One region of the Tindallia californiensis genome, then DNA from elsewhere that is predicted to be linked to it. Evidence: riboswitches for the same ligand, from Rfam matches in the RefSeq annotation. Region 1 holds a riboswitch; the other holds the start of a gene.
What was found. Region 1 has a riboswitch for lysine ahead of BLV55_RS06665 (aspartate aminotransferase family protein). Riboswitches for the same ligand answer to the same signal wherever they lie in the genome.
Positions count from the first base shown of each region.

Region 2: another riboswitch for lysine. It lies ahead of BLV55_RS00690 (aspartate-semialdehyde dehydrogenase); the one in region 1 lies ahead of BLV55_RS06665 (aspartate aminotransferase family protein).

Region 1 is NZ_FNPV01000004.1:144,912-157,169, forward strand. It holds gene ftcD (glutamate formimidoyltransferase) at 63-968, shown strand; gene BLV55_RS06625 (cyclodeaminase/cyclohydrolase family protein) at 1,021-1,641, shown strand; gene BLV55_RS06630 (hydrolase) at 1,786-2,328, shown strand; gene panB (3-methyl-2-oxobutanoate hydroxymethyltransferase) at 2,507-3,340, shown strand; gene BLV55_RS06640 (ketopantoate reductase family protein) at 3,410-4,327, shown strand; gene BLV55_RS06645 (YhdT family protein) at 4,345-4,689, shown strand; gene panF (sodium/pantothenate symporter) at 4,694-6,190, shown strand; gene BLV55_RS06655 (phosphoribosylaminoimidazolesuccinocarboxamide synthase) at 6,221-6,901, opposite strand; gene BLV55_RS06660 (exodeoxyribonuclease III) at 7,068-7,817, shown strand; lysine riboswitch at 7,952-8,134, shown strand; gene BLV55_RS06665 (aspartate aminotransferase family protein) at 8,249-9,505, shown strand; gene BLV55_RS06670 (bifunctional diguanylate cyclase/phosphodiesterase) at 9,668-11,995, shown strand; gene BLV55_RS06675 (SurA N-terminal domain-containing protein) at 12,121-12,258, shown strand, end outside.
Region 2 is NZ_FNPV01000001.1:128,444-140,701, forward strand. It holds gene BLV55_RS00630 ([Fe-Fe] hydrogenase large subunit C-terminal domain-containing protein) at 1-444, shown strand, start outside; gene BLV55_RS00635 (HD domain-containing protein) at 408-1,055, opposite strand; tRNA gene BLV55_RS00640 (tRNA-Val) at 1,229-1,304, shown strand; gene BLV55_RS00645 (RnfABCDGE type electron transport complex subunit D) at 1,467-2,432, shown strand; gene BLV55_RS00650 (RnfABCDGE type electron transport complex subunit G) at 2,429-3,046, shown strand; gene BLV55_RS00655 (NADH:ubiquinone reductase (Na(+)-transporting) subunit D) at 3,039-3,668, shown strand; gene BLV55_RS00660 (NADH:ubiquinone reductase (Na(+)-transporting) subunit E) at 3,668-4,255, shown strand; gene BLV55_RS00665 (NADH:ubiquinone reductase (Na(+)-transporting) subunit F) at 4,269-5,372, shown strand; gene BLV55_RS00670 (aspartate kinase) at 5,408-6,631, opposite strand; gene dapD (2,3,4,5-tetrahydropyridine-2,6-dicarboxylate N-acetyltransferase) at 6,634-7,347, opposite strand; gene dapB (4-hydroxy-tetrahydrodipicolinate reductase) at 7,387-8,115, opposite strand; gene dapA (4-hydroxy-tetrahydrodipicolinate synthase) at 8,146-9,018, opposite strand; gene BLV55_RS00690 (aspartate-semialdehyde dehydrogenase) at 9,071-10,069, opposite strand; lysine riboswitch at 10,190-10,372, opposite strand; gene BLV55_RS00695 (carbon-nitrogen hydrolase family protein) at 10,454-11,293, opposite strand; gene BLV55_RS00700 (lysophospholipid acyltransferase family protein) at 11,414-12,151, shown strand; gene BLV55_RS00705 (PilZ domain-containing protein) at 12,148-12,258, opposite strand, start outside.

The DNA of each region.
Region 1 (12,258 bases):
AAAAAATCGTTAAAATCCTGACAATGATTCAGGTGAAAGATACAACTTAAGGAGGAGTTATCATGAGCAGTAAAAAACAAATTGTTCAATGCGTTCCAAACTTTAGTGAAGGTCGTGATCTGGCAGTTGTAGAAAAAATTGCCGATGCTTTTCGAAACACTCCGGATGTAAAATTGCTGGATTATAGTAGTGACGAAGATCATAACAGATGCGTTATTACCGCTTTAGGAGAAGCGAAAGCAATGAAAGAAGCGGTTATCAAAGCGGTTGGAACGGCTTTTGAGTTAATTGACATGACGAAGCATGAAGGGCAACATCCTCGAATGGGAGCCGCTGATGTAGTACCTTTTGTACCGATCAAAGATATTACAATGGAGGAAACGGTTGCACTAGCTGAAAGTGTGGCAGAAGAAATTGCCGAAAAATTTGGTCAGCCAATTTTTCTATATGAGAAAGCAGCCAAAACTCCGGGACGCGAAAACTTAGCAAAAGTTAGAAAAGGTCAGTATGAAGCCATGGCAGAAAAAATAAAAGAAGCAGAATGGAAACCGGATTTTGGCCCTACAGAAATGCCGCCTCAAACTGGCGTAACAGCCGTAGGTGCACGGATGCCTCTGGTAGCTTATAACATTAACCTGGATTCTTCCGATCCGGAAGTTGCTGATAAAATTGCGAAAAAAGTCCGTCATATCAGTGGTGGTTTAAGATATTGTAAAGGAATGGGTGTTGAACTGAAAGACAGAGGTATTGTTCAAGTATCTATGAACATGACGGATTATTCCAAAACGGCTCTTTATCGAGTGTTTGAACTAGTTAAAATTGAAGCACAGCGATATGGTGTTAATGTGGTTGGTAGTGAAATTGTAGGCGCTGTTCCAATGGAAGCGTTAATTGATTCGGCTGCATATTACTTGCGACTGGAAGATTTCACAATGGATCAGGTATTAGAAACATCTTTAATGGAATAAATGGTGGTTAGAAGCATTAATTAATTCAATAGATAAAGAAGGGATGATTAGTATGCTGGCGGATAAAAGTGTAAAAGGGTTTTTGCAGGAAACAGCTTCGGACGCTCCGGTACCAGGTGGAGGCAGCATTGCTGCGATGAGTGGTGCGACAGCGGCGGCACTAACCTCGATGGTTTCGAATTTAACCATTGGAAAAAAGAAGTATGAAGCGGTTGAAGAAACAATGAAAGAAATAAGAGATCGTGTTGATGCTGCACGTGAGCAGTTGATCGACTTGATCGACAAAGATGCTGATTCTTTTAATGGTGTGATGGCATGCTTCAAAATGCCCAAGGAAACAGAGGAAGAAAAAGCAGCAAGAAAAGAGGCTATCCAGCAGGCGACCAAAGAGGCGGCTCAGGTACCTCTTGAAATAGCAGAAAAAGCCATGGGCTTAATGAAAGATATTGAAGTTATTGTTCAATCTGGTAATAGTAATGCGGTAACGGACGGAGCTGTAGCTGCAATGCTGGCACGGACAGCTGTATTGTCAGCTCTGTATAATGTGAAAATAAACTTGGGCGGCATTAAGGATGAAACCTATGTAAAAGAGATGGCTCAAAAGGTTAGCGACTTAGAAGAAGCGGCACAAGTTCAAGAGAAAAAAATTCTGGAACAAGTCAAACTAGACTAATAAAAAAGCAAACAAACATCCTGGCTTTGGGAAAAACCAAAGGCAGGGTGTTTTTGCATTTGGCTAAGTTGCTAAAGGTTAGATACTTGAATGATGAAGAAAAAACAAAAATAGACAATCCAAAAATGAACAAGGAGGATATTTATGAGGCTGATAAAAGAAAACTCAACCGCCGTTATCATTGATATGCAAGAAAAACTAACACCTCATGTACAACACCATAAAGATTTGATGGAACGGATGAAAATTCTCATTAAAGGATTAAAAGCGCTAGGAGTTCCAATACTGGTGACGGAACAATATCGAAAAGGGCTGGGACCAACCATACCGGAAATTCAAGAAGTACTGGAGGAAGAGGTGACGGTTGAAAAAATGGCCTTTAGCTGTTGTGATGATGATGAATTTCAAAAGGCGCTAGACAAAACAGGACGGACACAGGTAATTGTAGCTGGTATTGAAGCTCATGTATGCGTGCTTCAAACAGTGATTGATTTAATAGAAAAAGGCTATCAACCCATTGTAGTAGAAGATTGTTTATCTTCCAGAAAAACGATGGACAAAGATATTGCAATGAAAAGAATGGCGCAAGAAGGAGCAAGGACGGTTAGCTGTGAATCAATTCTTTTTGAATTGTGCCGTTATGCGGGAACGGATACCTTTAAAAAGATTTCTAAATTGGTGAAATAACGATGTAGAGGATGAGTGGATGAAAGCGGTGCGAAGAGGTCTCCTTTGCGCCGCTTTTTTTATGAAGCATTTGCTTCGCGGAAGAATGTGAACAGATTTCTATAATTGATAGAAAATACAATGAATACATGCTAAGATAGATTCGAATTAGTAAGAAAACAGAGAAAAGGGTGATTGTATGTCAAAAATAACAACACAAAAACTAAGAAGAATGAAAGAGGAAGGAGAAAAAATAAGCATGGTAACCGCCTATGATTATCCGACCTCCGTTCTTGCGAATCGGGCTGGCATAGATGTCGTACTAGTAGGTGACTCTTTGGCAATGACCATTCTTGGGGAAGAGAATACCGTTTCAATAGGAATGAAGGAAATGGTTTATCATATTAAACCAGTGGTTAAAGGCGCTCCTGATGCACTTGTTGTTGGAGATATGCCCTTTGGATCTTATCAAATATCTAAGAAAAAAGCTGTGAAGAATGCGGTTCAACTTATGAAGAAAGGTGGTTGTGATGCTGTTAAACTAGAAGGTGGCGCAGAAATGGCGGAGGTGGTGAAAGCCATTGTTGATGCCGGAATTCCTGTGATGGGCCATATTGGACTTACGCCTCAAACCGTATCCAAGCTGGGCGGTTTCAAAGTTCAGGGGAAATCCGTAGAAGCAGCGGAAGTTCTCTTGAAAGATGCACTGAAGTTGCAGGAAGCAGGAGCTTGGGGATTAGTGCTAGAAGCAATACCGGAAGAAGTAGGTAAGTTGATTACAAAAAAGAGTGATATACCAACGATAGGTATAGGCGCTGGTCGTTATTGTGATGGACAAGTCCTTGTGTTCCATGATATGTTTGGGCTTTTTCAACGTTTTGTTCCAAAATTTGTGAAGCAATATGGGCAATTAGGAGATCAAGTGGTAGATGGACTAGAAACCTTTAAAAAAGAAATTCAGGAAGGTCGTTTTCCAGCATCCCAGCATAAGTTTAGTGGAGTAGAGGAAGAAGAACTAACGCATTTGTATTAAAAGAGCCAAGTGTAAAACCAAATCTTATCAATAGATAATAGAAGATAGAGGAAAAGGAGGGGTAAAGCGTTGAAAATTTCTATTATAGGATCCGGTGCAATGGGATGTCTTTTTGGTTATTATCTCGTAAAGGCGAAGGCGGAGGTAACGCTGATTGATACCTGGCAGGAACATATTGAAGCCATCGATAAAAATGGATTAACCATCATGGATGGGGAGCATATCGATCACGTACACATAAAAGCTTTCTCAGAGGCTTACCAGCAGACAGAAAAAATGGATCTTATTATTATCTTCGTCAAGGCCTATGATACAAGAAATGCATTAGAAAAAAGTTTGCATCTAATAGGAGAGGATACTCGTATCATGACCTTGCAAAACGGTGTTGGGAACATAGAGGTTATCAGTGAGTTTGTCTCTAAAGAAAAGATTATTGGTGGAACCACTGCTCATGGTGCTATGCTAAAAGAAAAAGGAGTAGTGGTTCATGCAGGGAGAGGTAAGACCAGAATTGGTCGTATTGAAGGAGAAAATGGAAAAACAGAAGAGGCTATCCGTACACTCTTTAATGAGTCAAAAATAGATACAGATATTGAAAAGAATATTGACGGACTGATCTGGGATAAACTTCTGGTTAACGCAGGAATAAACGGCTTGACGGCAATCTTGAACATTGCAAATGGGAAGTTGTTGGAGAGAGAAGAAACAGAGATCTTAATGAAAAACTTGGTGATGGAAGCGATTAGCGTAGCTGAAAAAGCAAAGATACAGATATCTTATCCTGACCCATTACACCATGTGAAAGCCGTGGCGAAAGCTACGGGAAATAATAGATCCTCTATGTTACAGGACCTAAACCGAGGTAAAAAAACAGAAATTGAGTATATTAACGGTGCTATTGCAAGAAAAGGGAAAGAACTGGGAATTCCAACACCATATAATGATTTTTTACAGCAGTTGGTAAAAGCCAAAGAAAAGCTGTCGTGAGAAAAGGAGTGCCTTGCATGAAAAACGTAACTGAAAGCAAGATAGGAAAGGAAAAGTTTATAGAAGATCCACGTTATAAACAGTGCAACAAAGAAGCTTTAATGGGAGTAACATTGGGAATTCTAAACCTTATCTGGTGGTTTTTTTGGGGCTATGGATTAGGCTCTGGTCCGCCGGAGGAATATCGGTATATGATGGGTTTTCCTGCCTGGTTCTTTATGAGTTGCATCCTGGGAGCGGTGCTGTTTACAACCTTATCGATCATTATGGTGACAAAGTATTATAAAGAGATGCCTTTAGGTGCTATCAGTAAGGAAGAAGCCGCCGCGTTGAAGAAGGAGTTAGAACAATCTGGAGGGTAGAGTGATGGAAAATGTAAACTATAGTGTATTGCTGGCGTTAATAGGATATTTTGTGGTTGTATTTGGGATTGGATTTTACAGCCTTGGACATGTTTCAAAGGCCAGCAAAGGAATGTCGGAAGAGACTGGGGGATTTTTGACGGAGTACCTAGCTGGAAGTCGTGACCTGGGTGGTTTTGTTTTAGCAATGACCATGGTAGCTACATACCTGAGCGCCGGCAGTTTTATCGGTGGACCTGGAACGGCATATACTTTTGGATTGGGGTGGATTTTTCTTGCGATGAGCCAAATGCCTACAGGTTATTTTACGCTGTCTGTTTTAGGTAAAAAATTTGCTATCATTGCAAGAAAGATTGATGCTGTTACGGTGACGGATTTTCTTAGGGCCAGGTATCAAAGCAAATCCATTGTGATCCTGTCATCTTTGTCGATTATTTTTTTCTTTATTGCCGCTATGAGCGCACAATGGATTGGGGCAGCCCGATTAATCGAGGGATCCGTAGGAATAAGTTATCAGAACGCGCTTTTGTTTTTTGCAATCACCGTACTGATATACACAACCATCGGTGGTTTTCGAGCCGTTGCTCTGACGGATAGCCTGCAGGGGATTGTTATGACGCTTGGAACCATTACGCTTTTAATAGCGACGATTATAGCTGGTGGAGGTGTTGGTAACATTGTTCAGAGTATGTATGAAAAAAATCCCGGCCTGATTACACCTTATGGAACAGAAGAAGGATTTATGACGATGGCCTGGGTAACTTCCTTTTGGATTTTGGTAGGGTTTGCGATTGTAGGGCTTCCTCAGGTTGCAACCAGAGCAATGAGTTATAAAGATAGCAAAAGCCTAAAAAAGGGGATTATTTATGGGACGGTAGTATCTATGGTACTGCTGCTGGGGATGCATTTTGTAGGTGCTTTCGGCAGTGTGATTGTTCCGGGCATAGAGGCAGGAGATCTGGTGGTTCCTACTTTGACCACATCTTTGTTTCCAGGGGTGATAGCCGGTGTTATTCTGGCTGGTCCTTTGGCAGCCGTTATGTCTACCGTTGATTCTCAATTGTTGATTGTTGTTGGAGCCATGGTGAATGATCTTTATTCAAATTACATCAACCCCAAAGCCAAGAATAACTCCCGACTGACCGCAAAAGTAAGTTATGCAGCGACGTTGCTGATAGGAGTGGTTATCTTTATGGTTGCCTTTAATCCACCGCCATTGATGGTTTGGCTAAATTTGTATGCGAATGCTGGCCTGATCTCTACCTTTATTTGGACGGTACTCTTAGGGCTTTACTGGAAAAAAGCCAATGCACCAGGCGCTTTGGCTTCCATTATTGTCGGGACAGGTTCTTATGTTATATTCGATTATCTATGGGTAAGACCCTTTGGTTTGCATACGATTGTATTGCCACTACTGCTGTCACTCCTTGCTTTTGTAGCCGTAAGTCTATCAACAAAAGCACCTGATGAAGAAGTGATCAATACATTCTGGGGAATTTAAGTAGGTGAGTAATGTGAGAATGGAAACAGATTAAAGAGATAACATGATGTTTTCTAATTCGAAAGGTTCGACAGGCTTTCCTTCTCTGAAAACCCGCATGTTTCCGCCGGAAATTTCGTCAATTAAAAGAATCCTATCATCGGATTTTCCGAATTCGAATTTAATATCGTATAAGTCAAGGTCCTTTGTGGCCAACAAAGCCTTAACGAGAGAAGCGATTTCTTGCGTTAAGGCTTTTAATGTGGAAAAATCATCCTTTGAAAGAATTCCCAACATATCCAGCGCATCTTCAGAAATGGGTGGATCCTGTCTTTGATCATCTTTTAATGTCACTTCAACAAAAGCGTCTAAAGCGGCTCCTTCCTCAATATAATCGCCATATCGACGATGAAAACTACCAACAGCTCGGTAACGGCAAATCACTTCCAGACCTTTTCCGAAGGGTTTTGCAGGTTTAACAGTCATCGTAGCTGCTTCGGGATCTGCATCTACATAATGAGTAGGGATCCCCTTTGCCTTTAAATGTTCAAAGAAAAATGCTGTTAATCGAAGACCGGACTGGCCAGCACCTTTAACGGTAAGACCGATCTCGTTAGAGCCGGGATCGAAAACACCATCTTTTCCTGTCATATCATCTTTGAATTTCAATAAAAACATTCCATCAGGAAGCTTATAGACATTCTTGGTTTTACCAATATACATCAGTTCCATTAAAAATCTCCTTTCGATGCTATTTCTTCTATTATGCGATAAGCTCATAAAAATATCAATATCCATTAATGAAATCGAAAGCATCGGTGCCTTGTCAGAAATAAGGAGCCATGATAAGCTACAGAAAGATGAAAAAAGATGATAACAACTTTCTGGGAGGTTTAGCATGAAACTAATTTCATGGAATGTAAATGGGTTAAGAGCTTGTGTTAAAAAAGGGTTTATGGATTATTTTGACAGAGAAAAGGCGGATGTTTTCTGTGTCCAAGAAACGAAGTTACAGCCAGAACAGATAAGCCTGGAATTAGAAGGATACCATCAATTTTGGAATTCGGCCGAAAAAAAAGGATATTCAGGTACGGCTGTGTTTACAAAGACAGAGCCTTTGACGGTTCAATACGGTTTGGATATGGAAGCTTACGACGGGGAAGGTCGAGTGATTACCTTGGAGTATAACGACTACTATTTGGTGAATGTATATACACCGAACTCTCAACGGGAGCTAACCAGACTTGACTTCAGAATGGATTGGGAAAACGTCTTTCGGGAATACTTGAAATCGCTGGAAGCAAAAAAACCAGTCATTCTCTGTGGAGATTTGAATGTGGCACACCGGGAAATCGACTTGAAAAATCCAAAAACCAATCGAAGAAATGCTGGGTTTACGGACGAAGAAAGAGAGAAAATGACAACGCTTTTAAGCAGTGGTTTTATTGACACCTTCCGACACCTATACCCAGACTTAGAGGGAGCATACACCTGGTGGTCCTATATGCGACAGGCCAGAGAAAGAAATGCCGGCTGGAGAATCGACTATTTTCTCGTTTCAGAATCTCTGAAACAAAAGATAAAAAAAGCGGAAATTCACTCAGAGGTTATGGGAAGCGATCATTGTCCGGTATTACTGGAAATATAAGTAACATCTAAGGTATTCGTACAGAACAAATAATAGATTCTTACAGAACAAAAGTTGACAGAGCAGAAAGATTCCCCTATAATAATAATTGGATATGTGGTTGCATTTTGAAGTGACACAAAAAACTGAAATGAGTCATAAATAGAGGAGCAGTCATAGGGTAACCGGCGTATGTGAAAGAGGCACACATCTGATGATTCCGGTGAAGGCTTTGGCTGCCGAAAGAGGCCTATTGGTGTGCAAAGGGGATCTTGACAGTTTAGGACAGTCCTAGGCTGTTGTCATGCGATTTTTATGCATGGAGAGCTATTTATGTAATGAGGCATCATTACGTAAATAGCTTTTTTTATACCCGTAATTAGTTGATGCCGCAACGTGAACATGGTAACAAGCAGGCTTAAAAATCAGTGTAGAAGAAAGGTGGTTATTCCATGAACAGTGTACCAAAACTTAATCTGGAAGGTTCTATGAAATTATTTGAAGAAGCGAAGCAAATGTCTCCGGGGGGTCTTCTTGGGATTCGTCGTCCCTACAACTTTGTAGAAGGCGAATATCCTATTTTTATTGAGCGGGGATACGGTGGCCACATTGTAGATGTGGATGGTAACGATTATATTGACATGCTTTGTGGATATGGACCGATTATTTTGGGGTATAGAGAACCGGAAATCAATCAGGTAGTCATTGAACAAATGGAAAAAGGTTTCTGTTTTTCCTTAGTTCAGGAAGTTCAAAACACCTTGGCAGAAAGACTGGTTAAATTAATTCCGTCCGCGGAGATGGTCATTCTTGCGAAAACAGGCTCTGACGTAACAACGATGGCTGTAAGAGTAGCACGTGGTTTTAACGGTAAAACGAAAGTACTTCGTTGCGGATACCATGGATGGCATGATTGGTGCGTGGAAGTTCCTGGTGGAGTACCGGAAGAAATTCAGAACATGACCGTTGAGTTTCCTTATGGAGATTTGGATGCGTTGGAAGAAGCGCTTAAAAAACATGGAGATGATACAGCTTGTATTATGTTGACACCAGTAGGTCATCCGCTTTCAGCACCAGTGCAAGAACCACCGGCTGGGTACCTAGAAGGCGTTAGAGAACTGGCAGATAAATATGAGGTTGTTTTAATATTTGATGAAATCCGTACAGGCTTTCGAGTAGCAATGGGTGGAGCACAGGAACGTTACGGAGTAACTCCGGATCTTTCTACCTTTGGTAAGGCAATGGCGAACGGATACCCTATTAGTGCACTGGTAGGTAAAAAAGAGATTATGAAAGTCGTTGAAAAAGAAGTGTTCATTAGTTCCACCTTTTTCCCTAACAGCTTAGAAATGCATGCTTCTTTGAAATGCATCGATATTTTGGAAAGAGAAAACGTAATCGACAGCATTTGGAAACGTGGAGAAGACTTTTTTGCACAAATGGAAAAAATTGTTCAGGAATCTGATGTACCGGCGACAGCATCAGGTATTCCACCAATGCCTTATATTACCTTTGATAAGGTGGATGATCAGTACAAAGAAAGAAGAAAATTCTTTTACACAGAAACCATCCGGCGAGGGTTGTTTATTCAACCATACCATCATGGATATATCTGTCATCGACATACCGATCAAGATTTGAAAGATGCCTTGGGAGCTATGGAAGAGGCGCTTAAGCATACGCATAAAGTATATCCATATAAAAAATAGTCGATATAAAAAATAGTCGATCTGACCAAACAAAAGACCCCTATGCCTAAAAATGGTATTAGGGGTTTTATAATGGATCTTTTGCTGAAGTAAGCACTGTGGTAAAATGAAGTTGTTATTATTCCCTTTTATAAAAGCGAATCCATGGAAAAGGTGACATATATGAAATCAATCCGAGTTCAAATGCTGGTATATCTAATGATAGGTGCAGGCATCCTTTTTACAGGAATGCTTCTTTTTATCAATAACAAACTTGCTGATTTACCGGAAGTTATTACGGAGCAATACCAGGATGTAACCGAAGCCAGAGCCAACGAGCTGTCTCATGAACTTCGTGGCTATATGAAAATGTTACAAATGATTTCGCAGTCACCAGAAATAAAAAAAATGGATCAAGCAATCGTTAAAAGATATCTGCCTCACTTGGTGTTGCCTGAAATAATGCGAAATATGACCATTATATGGCCCGATGCTTCGGGTTGGAGTAGTGTGGATCAATGGGTGGACGTCAGAGATCAAGAACAGTATTTGAATATCATAGAAAAAGGCGAAGTGCAATGGATATCTCAACCATTTAAGAGTCCTTATATTGAAGAAGACTTGGTTATTATTATTTCCCACTCCATAAGAAATGAAAGGCAGCAGAACATAGGTATTGTTAATATGGTGGTACCGGTAGGTTTCATGAATCGCATTGTAGAAGACGTTCGTCTAGGAAGAGATACGCAGGCATGGATCATCAGTGAAGAAGGAAAGATCGTTTCCTTTTCCCCGGATGCCCGATACGAAGCGGCTGTAGGTCAGTCTTTAGATGAGTATAAAGATTTGACAGCAACCAATTTGTTTCAACAGCCTAGTGGGTATGTGGAGTATACAAGTTATGATGGTGAAGAAATGCTGATGTTCTTTCATGAAATTCTTCATTCACCAAACTGGTATTTTGGTATAGCGGTACCAGCGATAGAAATCTATGGAGAAGTGAAAAGTATTGCCAATGCTGTTTTAGCTATTCTATTATTTGGTTCTTTTCTCATTATCGTGTTTGCGTTTTTTTATGCACATAGCTTATCAAGGCCAATTTTAGCCTTGCAAAAAGTGTTTAGAGAAGCGGCATCGGGTAATTTGAACATCAGAGCTGATGAAACCACACCGAATGAACTGGGAGAAGCCGGTAAGAACTTTAACCAGATGATTAATAAAATACGAGCCCTTACGTATTATGACCCGACTACTAATTTGACAAACTATAATGGATTTATGCTGGAAGCGCCTCATATTATTGAGCGAATGAAAAGGGAAGATAAGCTTCCTTGCATTGCTATTATTTCTATTGACGGATTTAAGCGAATTAACAGCATCAGTGGATACGAATCAGGAAATCGGGTTTTGATGCATCTTGCCCGCCGATTAGAAAGCATGACTGATAGGGAAGAAATGGTAGCGCGTCACTTTGGGGACGAATTTATATTACTGATCGGTGCCAGCGGTGTTAAGGATATAGAAAAACGGGTTCGTCTGTTTTGGAAACACTGCAGTACTATTTTGCATTTGCAGGAACATGAATTTGTGTTAAAAACCAGCATCGGTGCAGCTTTTTGTGAACAGGGCATATCAACTGTAGAAGAAATCTTTAATCGTGCTACTTTAGCAAAACTTAGTATTAAGCAACAGGGTGGGAATGGATTTCAATTTTACAACAGAGATTTAGAAGTACAGATCATGGAAGAGCAAACGATTGAAAATCATTTACATCATGCCATTGAGCGAAAGGAATTTCGGTTGATGTATCAGCCTATTGTTAATGGAGAAAGAGGGACAATTGAAGCTTATGAGGCCTTGTTAAGGTGGAATCATCCGGCTCATATAAATCTGGGTGTTCAACAAATGATTCAGATTGCAGAGCAAAATGGGCAAATTCTGGAAATAGGGAAATGGGTACTAGAAGAAGCGTGCCGACAGAATCAACAATGGCGTAAAACGCTACAAAAACCTGATTTAGTGATATGTGTCAATGTATCAGCACTGCAGTTCGAACAACGCACCTTTACAAAAACCATAAGAGAAACGCTGAAAAAAACCGGACTTCCGGGACATTGCCTTGAGCTGGAGATTACAGAAAGAATTGCAATGACAGGAATGGAAGAAAAATTAGAAAAAATGAAAGAACTTAAGGAAATGGGAGTAAAAATGTCCATCGATGATTTTGGGACAGGCTATTCGTCTTTAGCTTATTTTACCCGCTATCCAATTGATACGCTGAAAATTGATAAATCTTTTATTAACAAAATGGTAGAAGATCAAGGAGCGGAAACAATTGTCAATACAATCATTAATATGGCACACTCTATGGAGATGAAAGCAGTAGCTGAAGGTGTTGAGACAAGAGAACAGATGGAGTACTTACTGAGTAAAAAATGCGACTTCTTACAGGGATATTACTTATCAAAACCGCTGGAGGCTGAGAGTGTGGACGGAAGCTTAAAAGATTAAAGAGTAGCATGGGTTAAACCCTGCTATCTTATCATAGACAGGCTTATTAGCTTCATTGAATCTTTACCTATTCTATGTTAAGATGATTTATGTGTGAATAAAGGATCGTTGAAAGGGGTAATGTTGTGAAGCAGAAGAAAAAAATTCTATTGTTGCTAACGCTGGTATTACTGTTGATTATTACAGCTTGTGTAAATTCTGAGGGAATCGATGAAGAAAGTGAAGAAACTCAGGAAGACCTTGGAGAAGTAGTGGCAATCGTT
Region 2 (12,258 bases), on a different contig from region 1:
GTATTAGAAGAAATCGAATACGGAAAAATGAGGCACTTAAAGTTTTTAGAATGTCAAGCCTGTATTAATGGTTGTGTTGGTGGAAGCTTGAATGTAGAAAACCCTTTTATTGCACAAAGTCGCATTCGAGTGATTGCCAAGAAATATCAACATATTAAAACAGAATCTCCGAGTATTTCGCCGGAAAAATTTCTTTTCACTCAGCCTATTCAACCTCTTCATTCAACAAAATTAGATCAAGATTTATCAAAAGCGCTTTTAAAACTTGAACAAGTTGATAAAACCCTCAAAAAACTTCCTGACATTGACTGTGGCGCATGCGGCGCACCGTCCTGTCGTGCATTCGCAGAAGACATTGTACAAAACAGGGCTGCATTAGAAGAATGTGTTGTTTTGATTAAAAAAACCTACTTTAAAAAAGGAATGACGCTCGATTCTTTTTGATGAAAATAGTATAAATCCTCAGCAAAAGATGTAAGCTTAACACTTTCCTTATTTCTTAAATAACGGATATCCAAATCATTAATACGTACTCTATCTAAGTTGTCTGCATCCTTAAAAATCAAATATAGTTTCGACATGGTTGTATATGCTTTATCACTCCATCCTCTCTGAATTTTTTTATGTTCTTCCATTGCAATAGAATCGTCTACCGAATGATATCTAATGATCATTGTTGCAATATCCAATTCTTGAGAACAATTTAAGCGCATTCTTCTTTTTAGCGCCTTCACCTTTTGTACACTTTTAGTACCATGAAAGGAGTCTTTTTGATCATTATGTCTTCCAATGTCATGATAAAGACTTGAAAAAATTAATATTTTTTCTTCTTCTTCGGAAATACGATAAAGTTGTCCAATCAAAATCGCAAGGATCATAACCCTTTGTGTATGGTCCGGACCATGAAGTCCTTTAGGGTTAAAGTAATGACTCTTCTCTATCCATCGCATATGTTTCTCGCAAGTTTCTATTATCCCTTTATATCCACCAATCATTTTACTAAGAGATTCTTTAGAATACTGATCTGCTTTTTCAACCTTTTTTTCTACTGACATATTTATCACTTCCACTATCCTATAAATTAAGAATGCATACAATGCTTTTTTCATTTTCATCCTATCTCTTCTGTATCATTGTATGTACTGATTGTACCATAATCTTCATCCATATTCATATATCCATTTACTTTTTACTACTTTCTGTGGTAAAATAGTCTTGTTATTATTTAGGGGAATTAACTCAGCTGGTAGAGTGTATCCTTGACGTGGATAAAGTCGTGGGTTCGAGTCCCTCATTCCCCACCAACCAATGAGAAGGCTAAGTATCTTTATGATATCTAGCCTTTTTTCGTATGCTTCTTTCTGTTCTTCTAGTAAATATTCTTTAATTTTTTAAGTACTGTTTTGCATCTCATCATTTCGGGTAATAAAGCTACAGATTTCTATTATCAGATGGAGGGAATGCTTATGATATTTCACAACAAGATTTCATCTTTTTTCCAGAAACAACCACTTATGCGCCATGTTTTAGTTAGTCTTTTGCCGTTAATCTTAGGATCTACCTACCTTTTTGGATTGAGAGTTTTAACTCTTTTGATAGTAGTCTCTGTAGCAGGAATCGCTACAGAATACATCTTTGTAAAAAAAAGAAATCAAAAAGTTACCGAAGCCGTATTAGTAACTTGTGTATTGTTCACCCTTTCCCTTCCCATTGCAACTCCCTACTGGGTTGCCATTGTAGGCATTGTCTTTGGTGTCTTGTTTGCCAAAGAAGTATTTGGGGGTTTCGGACGCAATGTGTTTAATCCAGCATTAGCTGGCAGAATGTTTTTATACGTTTCATTCCCCGAATATCTTACAGCCTCTTGGAACCATGCATCAACTTCTTTTCCCGGAGGGTTTACACAATACATAACTCCTGTTTTAGATACCGTATCAGAGTCAACCCCTATGCCTGCCTTTAGAGCAACAGGAGAACTGCTATCATACAACGAAGTTCTATGGGGTTATACATCTGGCTCTATCGGTGAAACCAGTGCTATCCTTCTTATTTTAGGAGCACTTTTTCTTCTGTCCAGAAAAGCCGCTGACTGGCGATTAATCGTTTCTTCTATCACAGGCTTTCTCACTATTCACAGCCTTTTGTTTATATCCGGAGTCAACAATGTTCCTAATCCTATTTACGGGCTTTTAACGGGTGGTTTCCTTTTTACTTCTATCTATTTTGTTACCGAGCCTACCACGGCTCCTAAAACCAGCTCCGCTAAGTGGATTTACGGATTTTTAATCGGTATTATTACGGTTATTATTCGATATTTCGGTATTTTTATAGAAGGGGCCGCTTTTTCTGTTTTAATCATGAATACCTTTGTTCCTATTATGGACGAAGGGGTTAAGTCGTTAAAAGCTATGAGAAAGAAGGTGAAAGCATGAAAAAATTAAACCTTAAACCCGTCGTGTTTATGGTAATCGTCACTTTTATATATACTTCTGTACTTGCAAGTATTAACGCCATAACGATCGAAAGAATTCAATTAAATGAGCAACTTTCTGATCAAATATCTTTTCTATACGTTTTAGACAAGCTTCCAGAAGAAACCAATGCCGAAACCATTAACTCATTATATGAAAAACACATTCATGAAATAGAAGTAAACGATCAGACTATTTATGAAGGGTTTGATCAAAATGGCGAATTAATTGCCTATATTGTTCCGATTACCGGTAGTGCTGTATGGGGTGACCTTAAAGGACTGGTCTCCTTATCCACTGATTTTAACGAAGTGCTGGGCATTGAGTTTCTTTCTCATAACGAAACTCCCGGATTAGGCGCTCGTATTGATGAAGAATCTTTTAAGGAACAGTTCCGAGGTATTGAAATCGATCCTGATGAGTCTCATCAGTTTCTCACTTACCGACCGGATCCTGACGGCCAGGTAGATGCTATCTCCGGTGCCACAGGAACTTCCAATGCTGTCAGAGATATTTTTAATAATAATATGAAACAGTTTATGTCCGAAACTCGGGAGGCGTTACAAAATGATTAGAAAAATTAGAAATATTTTTTCTCTCGGTGTATTCAAGGACAATCCTGTTTTTAGACAAATATTAGGAATCTGCTCAGCTCTGGCGGTTACCAACTTAATGATTAACTCTCTTGTGATGGGTATTGGATTAATCTTTGTTGCTTCGTTTTCCAGTATGACCGTTTCTATTATTCGCAAATTTACTCCGAAGCATATCCGTATGATGGTGCAGACCCTTATTATCTCTGCTTATGTCATTATTGTCGATATTGTGTTAAAAGCCTATTGGCCTTCTATGAGCGAAGCTTTAGGCCCTTATGTTGGTCTCATTATAACCAACTGCATTATTATGGGTAGATGTGAAGTTTTTGCACAAAACAACCCTCCATTAACTTCTTTTATTGATGGGGTCGCATCAGGAGTAGGCTATAGCTTCGTTTTACTATTTATAGCTTTTTTTAGAGAATTACTCGGCTTTGGATCTCTATTTGGTATTAACGTTTTAGGTGAAAACTGGACAAACTGGGTATTCATGATTATGCCTCCGGGAGCTTTCTTTATGCTGGGCATTCTCATTTGGATCGCCAATACTTATATCCCAGATAAAGAAGGAAACAAGCCAGCAACAGGAGGTGCTAAATAATGGAAATAAACCCTATGGTTATTTTTATGGCATCTATTTTTACGAATAATATGATTTTAGCCAATTTCTTAGGAATGTGTTCTTTTATTGCTGTCTCCAAAGAAATTAAAACAGCATGGGGGCTTGGCCAAGCTGTCACCTTTGTTTTAACAGGAACGTCTGTTATCAATTACCTCATCTACCATCATATATTAGTGCCATATAACTTAGAATATTTGCGATTTATTGTATTTATCATCCTCATAGCTGCCTTTGTTCAGCTGGTGGAAATGATCGTTGAACGATATGTTCCTACGCTTTACTACTCTTTGGGTATTTTCCTTCCTCTGATAACTGTAAACTGTGCCATACTTGGTGTTTCTCTTTTCATGGTTATTCGTGATTATAATTTGATTCAGTCTACGTTTTTTGGACTAGGATCTGGTATTGGTTGGACATTAGCAATTGTAGCTTTAGCAGGAATTCGACAAAAAATCAAAAATGCTCCAGTTCCTAAAGGTCTGGAAGGCGCAGGAATCACCCTGATCATTATCGGCTTAATGGCTTTAGCTTTTATTGGTTTTTCTGGAATCGCAAATGTACAGTAGAGGAGGCTGAAAAATGACGCAAATCATGATTACAGTAGGCATTATGAGTAGCCTTTCTGGCATTCTTGCTTTAATTTTAACGCTGGCAAATCAATACATTGCTAATTACGGTGAATGTAACATCCTTATTAATAACGATAAAGAGTTTATCGTCGAAGGTGGCAGCACATTGCTTAACACCCTAAATGAGCAAGAACTATTTTTACCATCGGCCTGCGGAGGAAAAGGCACTTGTGGCCTTTGTAAGTGTGGAATTACAGAAGGCGGAGGTCCTGTATTACCAACCGAAACTTCATTTCTTAATGAGGACGATCTAAAAAACAACCTCCGTTTATCTTGTCAAGTAAAAGTAAAATCAGATTTGAAATTAACCATACCGGAAGATCTGCTCAATGCCAGAAAATACGAAGCTGTTGTTGATTCTATCAAAGAACTTACTAACACTATCCGCTTCTTAAAAATCCAAATTTCAGACGGTCAACAAATTGACTTTACCCCTGGTCAATATGTCCAATTATTAGCACCTCCATATCCAGGAAACCCCGAGGAAGTATTTAGAGCTTATTCTATCGCTTCCCCTGCATCAAATCATGATTATATTGAGCTTATTATCGGGTATGTGGAAGAAGGTCTTGTTACAACCTATGTTCACCAATTTTTGCAAGAAGGAGATAGCGTATCTTTCAACGGACCCTTTGGAGATTTTTATCTTCAAAAGGAAAGCGATGCTGATATTGTACTGATTGCTGTAGGAACAGGACTAGCACCTATCCGAAGTATCCTATATCAGTTGAAAGAAGAAAACATCAACCGCAAAACCACCTTTTTCTTCGGAGCTAAAACTGAAAAAGATCTTGTTTTAGCTGACGAAATGAAAGAATTCGAAGAGATATTGCCTAACTTTTCTTATAAGCCGGTACTTTCTAGAGTTGCTGAGGAAGATCCGTGGGATGGCGATCGGGGACGAGTTACTGATTCCATCGAAAAATATATTGATAATGCAGATAACAAAGAAGCTTATCTATGCGGCAGTCCTGTAATGATAGAATCTGCCGTTAAAAAACTTAAGGAAAAAGGCTTTACTGATGAAAACGTATTTTATGATGAGTTTGGATAGTAAAAAAACACCCTCCTTTTATCGGAGGGCGTTTTTTATGCATGACAATTTGTCAATTCAAATCCTTCGCCTATTAGTTCTATTGCCTTTTCTTCTTCTTTTGCATCAATTACCCAAGAAAGATTAATTTCTGATGTTGTAATCATTTTGATTTCAATATCAGCCTGTGCTAATAAATCAAACACTTTTCCAGCAACACCCGAATGAGAACGCATCCCTAAACCTACGATAGACATCTTAACAATATCTTCATTAATCTCCCACTGTATAAGGTCGTCTTCCATTTTCCACGATTCCATCATGACTTTAGCATAATGAGCATCTTCTTTCGGAACCGTAAAACTTACATGCATCCGATTCTTATCCACCTTCATTTGAGAAATCATATCAACATTTATTTCTTTTTGAGCCATTTCATCAAAGATGCGACGCAGACTTTTCATACTTGCAGGCAAGTACATTAGTGTTACTTGTATATCCGAATGACTGGATGTCATTCCTGTCACAACACTTTCTTCCAACTCACCACTTCCTCCACTAATGATTCTGGTCCCAGTCACTGGATCAAAGGCTGAAGCAACATAAAGTGGAACCCTATATTTATGAGCCAGTTCAACGGAACGATGGTGAAGAACACCAGCTCCTAAACTAGCCATCTCCATCATTTCTTCTGAAGTAATCTGATCAATCTTCTTTGCTTTTTTCAACTTTCTGGGATCCATTGTGTAGATTCCATCAACATCTGTATAGATTTCACAGGAAGCTCGTAATTTTGCCGCCAAAGCTACCGCAGAGGTATCACTTCCACCTCTGCCTAAAGTAGTAAATTCTTGGTCTTTTCCTACACCTTGAAAACCAGCAACAACAACTATCTTATTTTTAGATAGTTCTTGGTGGATTTTATCAACATTCATATCAAGAATTCTTGCCTTTTGATGGATAGCCGTTGTTTGAATGTTTAACTGAGAACCCGTAAAGGAAATCGCCGGTTCTCCCAAATCCCATATCGCCATAGCAAGTAAAGCGATCGACACTTGTTCACCTGTGGTCAGCAGTACGTCCAACTCCCGAGAATTCGGATATTCCGAAATTTCATGAGCCAGTTTCATTAAACGATCTGTAGAGTCTCCCATGGCCGAAACAATAACAACAACCTGATATCCTTCCTGCTTCTTTTGAATTACCTTTCGAGCAACATTTTTTATTTTTTCTGGTGATCCAACAGATGTTCCACCATATTTTTGTACAACAATATTCATTTTTAATCCTCGTTCAGTTGTCGCAATGCTTCAACTAAACCTGTTTTAGATTTTGTTTTATCGTCTATTTTTTTTAATATTTTTGCCGGTGTGCCTGCAACAACCACATTAGCAGGTACATTCTCTGTTACAATAGCCCCTGCTGCAACTACTGAATTTTCACCTATTCTCACACCTTCTAAAACGACAGCATTAGCTCCAATCATAACACCATCTTCTATCACAACAGGAGTTGCCGATGCTGGCTCAATCACACCTGCAATAACAGCACCAGCTCCTACATGGCAGTTTTTCCCAACCATTCCTCTTCCACCTATAACCGCATTCATATCAATCATTGTTCCTTCACCAATGATGGCTCCAATATTGATAACAGCACCCATCATAACAATGACATTCGGTTGTATCTCCACTTTTTCACGTATAATAGATCCTGGTTCAATCCTAGCCGGAATGCCTTTGTAATCCATCAACGGAACCCCCGACATATTACGATCCCACTCCACAACGTGATCTTCAATGAACTCGCCATGTTCATTTATAAAAGCTTCTGTTTCTTTCCAATCTCCAAACAATGTTCCATTTTGTGAATTCACAAAATATTTTCCATTATATTTTTCCCAATCAACAGACTGTAGATTACCTTTAATGTAAACCTTTACAGGCGTTTTCTTTTCACTTTTTTGGATATATTCAATTATTTGTTTTGCTTCCATCGTATTCCCTCCATCTTATTTTAAGTATTCCCTTGACTTTTAAGCATCTTTCATGCCTAAGACATCTTTCATGTTATACAGACCCGCTTCTGATTGCAAAGAAAATTTTGCTGCTTCAAGTGCTCCTTTTGCAAATACTGAAGGGTTATATGCTTCATGAACAAGTGTAATGCTTTCTAATTCGTGAATAAAGCTGGCTTCATGGCGTCCAATAATATTTCCTCCTCGAATACTATGAATACCAATCTCTCCTGCACTGCGAGGACATTGCCCTTCTCTCCCATGAACATGCTGCCTTTTTTCACCTAATCCTTTTTCTATACATTCCACTATCGTATTAGCGCTTCCTGAAGGTGCATCTTTCTTTCTATTATGATGTGACTCTACCACTTCAATATCAACAGAATCTTTTAATACGGATGCTACTTTTTCAACCATAGAAAACAGGAGGTTCATTCCTAAAGACATATTCGTTGCATATACCAAAGGTATCTCTTTAGAAGCTTTTTCTATGGCCGATAGCTGCTGATCATTATAACCCGTCGTCCCTATCACCAAGGGACAGTTTCGATTTTTCACATAGTCCAGTACTTTATCCAACGCATTTGGATGAGAAAAATCTATGACGACATTCGGCGTTAGTAAGTAGCTCTCATAATCATCATGCGAACCAATCCCTTGTACTTGATGCCAAAAAGGATCTTCTTTGGCCATTTCAATAATCATTTTCCCCATCTTCCCTGTTTTTCCCCATACTAGTAAATTCAAAAAAACACACCCTTCCTTAAAACATCCGTTCTATATAATATTCAAGGTTTTCATCTCTTTTTCCAGTTCATTCATTTTATCATCTTCCATGGAAGTCAGCGGGAGTCTTAGTTCATTATTGATTTTATTCATTAATGCCATGGCTGCTTTTACAGGTATTGGGTTAACTTCTGCAAACAAATGGTTAAAGAGTTTCTTATACTTTACCTGAAGCTCTATGGCCTTCTTAATGTTTCCTTCTGAAAAAGAGCGACACATTTCTTCAGTTTCTTTTGGTATTACATTCGCCATCACTGAAATAACTCCGTGACCTCCAATAGAATATATTGGCAATATATTATCATCATTTCCAGAAAAAATCAGAAAATCCTCCGAAACCAAACGTTTTATTTCTAAAACTTGCGATATATTCCCACTGGCTTCTTTAATACCGATGATATTTTTTACTTGCGAAAGCTTTTCCACCGTCTCCGGTTCCATGTTGACACCTGTACGCCCAGGTACATTATATAAGACTAAAGGTATGCCGATACTTTTAGCAATAGTTTCAAAGTGGGTTATAAGACCTTTTTGAGTAGCTTTGTTATAGTAAGGAGTTACCACCAATACCCCATCTGCTCCTAAAGCTTCTGCTTTCTTTGAACTGTCAATAGCCACTGATGTATTATTACTTCCTGTGCCTACAAGGACTGGTATTCTACGATTCACATGGTCCACTGCCGTTGTTATTATTTGTTTTTTTTCTTCATCAGTTAATGTCGATGCTTCTCCAGTAGTTCCCAAAACAACCAAACATTGGCAATCATTTTTTATCTGAAAGTCTATTAATTTTTTATAGCTCTCCAAGTCAATTTCCCCTTCTTTGAAGGGTGTTATAAGAGCTACCCCTGTACCTTTAAACATAACTATCGCCTCCTTATTAAATCTTCTTTGTTACAGTATTCCACAAGCCTACCTAATGCTTCATCTCTTCCATCTTTTCGATAATTTGAACAGCGTTGGTAGCAGCCCCCTTACGCAAATTATCAGCAACGATCCACATAGAAAGCGTGCAGGGATCAAATAAATCTTTTCTAATACGTCCCACAAAAGTCGAATCACTCCCTTGAATTTCAAGGGGTGTCGGATACTTTAGATGGGCCGGATCATCTAATAAAGTTATTCCCGCTTCGCTACTGAGTAACTCTCTAACTTCTAACAACCGTGGAGTGCTGTTAAATGTCACCGTTACCGATTCACTATGCCCATTAAAAACAGGCACTCGAACAGCTGTTGCGTTAACCTGTATGGTTTCGTCATTGAATATCTTTTGGGTTTCATTGACCATTTTAAGTTCTTCTTTGGTAAATCCATTTTCATAGAATACGTCGATATGAGGGAGGCAATTTGCCGCAATTGGTTTTGGATAAACAGATGGCGGATAGTTCGGGTCATCGTTTTGTTTTTCCAACTCAAGAATTGCCTTATTACCACTCCCAGATACCGCCTGATAAGTAGATACAACAATTCGCTTCATTTGATAAACACGATGTAACGGCGCCAGAGCCATTACCATTTGGATGGTAGAACAATTAGGATTAGCAATGATACCTTTGTAGTCACGCAATATATGGCCATTTACTTCAGGTACGACCAGCGGTATTTCTTCATGCATGCGCCAATAAGAAGAGTTATCTATTACGATATTTCCGGCTTCTTTTGCAATCGGTGCATATTCTTTCGATATATCTCCGCCGGCTGAAAACAAAAGATAATCATACTTTTCTCGCATCTTTTCTTCTGTCAATAATTCAACGGTAATCGTTTGGTCTCTCCATTCCAACTGTTCTCCAGCCGTCCTCGATGACGCAAAGCAGCGCACCTTATCAAGGTTAATATTTCTTTCATTAAGTACTTCTAATATTTTTCTTCCTACAGCCCCTGTAGCTCCTACTATTCCAATGTTAAGTCCTATTTCACACGCCTCCCTTTTTTATCTACCCCATTTATGAAAAAACTCCCGGAACCAAACCCGGGAGAAATCATACCATTAAAAAGATAGCACACCTATAATGACCTTATAGGCATGAATTCGTCTTCCAATAGCACTCCATGGGCATCCATGACAGTAGCAACGCTATTCGCAATTGCTCCCAGTTTCATGAACGAAAGCATGTTCAGAAACTTCGGCGCCCAGACCTTTTGAAAATCGGCATTGAGTGCTTACCTCTTATCATCCGAATTTCTACTTTTTCTTAGCGCATCCTCTATCGATCTATCATTCAATTATATAAATACCATTTATAATATTATCATACCTTTAAAAGCACTGTCAAGATTACCTAAGACTCTCCGATAGTCATTTTTTAGTCTTGAATGTTTCAAGATTATAGATATCTGTTCTTCGAAGCTTCAATAATGGCAATTGATTACGGATTGAATCAACACGATCTGGTAGTATCTCCGTTGTCACTATTGATTCTTTTTCATCAGTTGATGCTAACACAGTCCCCCAAGGATCGCAAATCGTCGAGTGGCCATAAGCATGGTATTCTGCTTCTTCATTTCTAGCCGGAGAAGCTGCCACAAAATAGACCTGATTATCAACGGCACGCATTTTTATTGTTTCATGCCAATGCGCAGGTCCTGTAGTTGTATTAAATGCTGCCGGCACAATGATTATACGTGCTTGTTGTAAGGCCATTAGCCTAATTAATTCTGGAAATCTCATATCAAAACAAATGGCTATTCCAACTTTGCCATATGCTGTATCAAAAACCGTCACTTTATTACCAGCGGATAGAAGATCCGATTCCATAAAGCGAACGCCATTTTTAATATCGACATCAAATAAATGAATTTTCCTGTGTTTTCCAATACACTTTCCAATGGTATTATATGTATAGGACGTATTATATATTTTACCATCAGCTTTTTCAGCAATAGACCCACCTATTAACGTAATTTTAAGCTCTTTCGCTAAGGATGAAAGCATTCTAGTTGTAATGCCTCCTTCCTCTTCTGCTGTTTTCTCCATGCATTCGATACTATATGGTGAGTTAAAAATTTCCGGCAATACCACTATTTGGGAGTTAACATCAGAAACAGCTTTTCTAATCATGAATTCTGCTTTTTGCAAGTTCTCTTTCTTATTATTTTTCACCATCATTTGACATATCGAAAGCCTAAAAGGTTCCATATGAAAACACCCCTTAAAATCATAAAATTGTTTTTATTTTTATCTCTACCTTATAACTATATAGCATTTATGATAAAATGTAATCCGTTATTATATTTATTTCCAGAAAGGAAGGATTCTATGCTAAGAACCGCTTATTGGTTGTTTGATTTCCTTTTATATCTAGTGTACATTATCTTTTGTGCCCGTCGAGCAAAATCTATGGAAAAAAACGGTGATAATCTCAAAAAAAGAGATTTCACTCAAAAAATTGGACAGAGATGGTCTCATCGTATTATTAATAAATCAGGTAGCAAGGTAACCATTGAAGGTGCAGAAAATATTCCTGAAAGTGGACCTGTTTTAATTGTTAGTAATCATCAAAGTTATTTTGATATTCCCTTATTAGTAAGTACGATTCCTTTACCCATGGGATTTGTTGCAAAAAAAGAGTTGCAAAAGATTCCTGTCATATCAAAATGGATGGATTTGATTGAATGTAGTTTTATTGATCGCAAGGATTTACGCCAATCAATTAAAGCCATTCAAAAGGCTCAACACACCCTGAAGGATGGGCATTCAATGGTTATTTTTCCAGAAGGAACCCGAAGCAAAGGAAAGGAAATGTCTTCCTTCAAACCTGGTAGTTTAAAATTGGCACAGAAAGCAGGGGTTCCCATTTTACCAGTAGCCATACAAGGCACCTGCGATATGTTTGAAACAACTAATCGAATCCAGCCAGCAGATGTAAAGATCAAGATATTACCTTTATTCGACCTTGAATACGTGGAAAGCACTACTACCAACCAACTTCTAACTGATGTTTTTCAATTAATTAACAAAGAGTTAGGAGGAAGCTCTTTGTTATCCATTGATTAATCTTCATGGTACATGGTGTCAACAAATTCATCCATAATTCGATCATGATCACCAGCATTATAGGATATGATGTTTTTTAGATGTGTAAAGGAATCTAAATCGATATG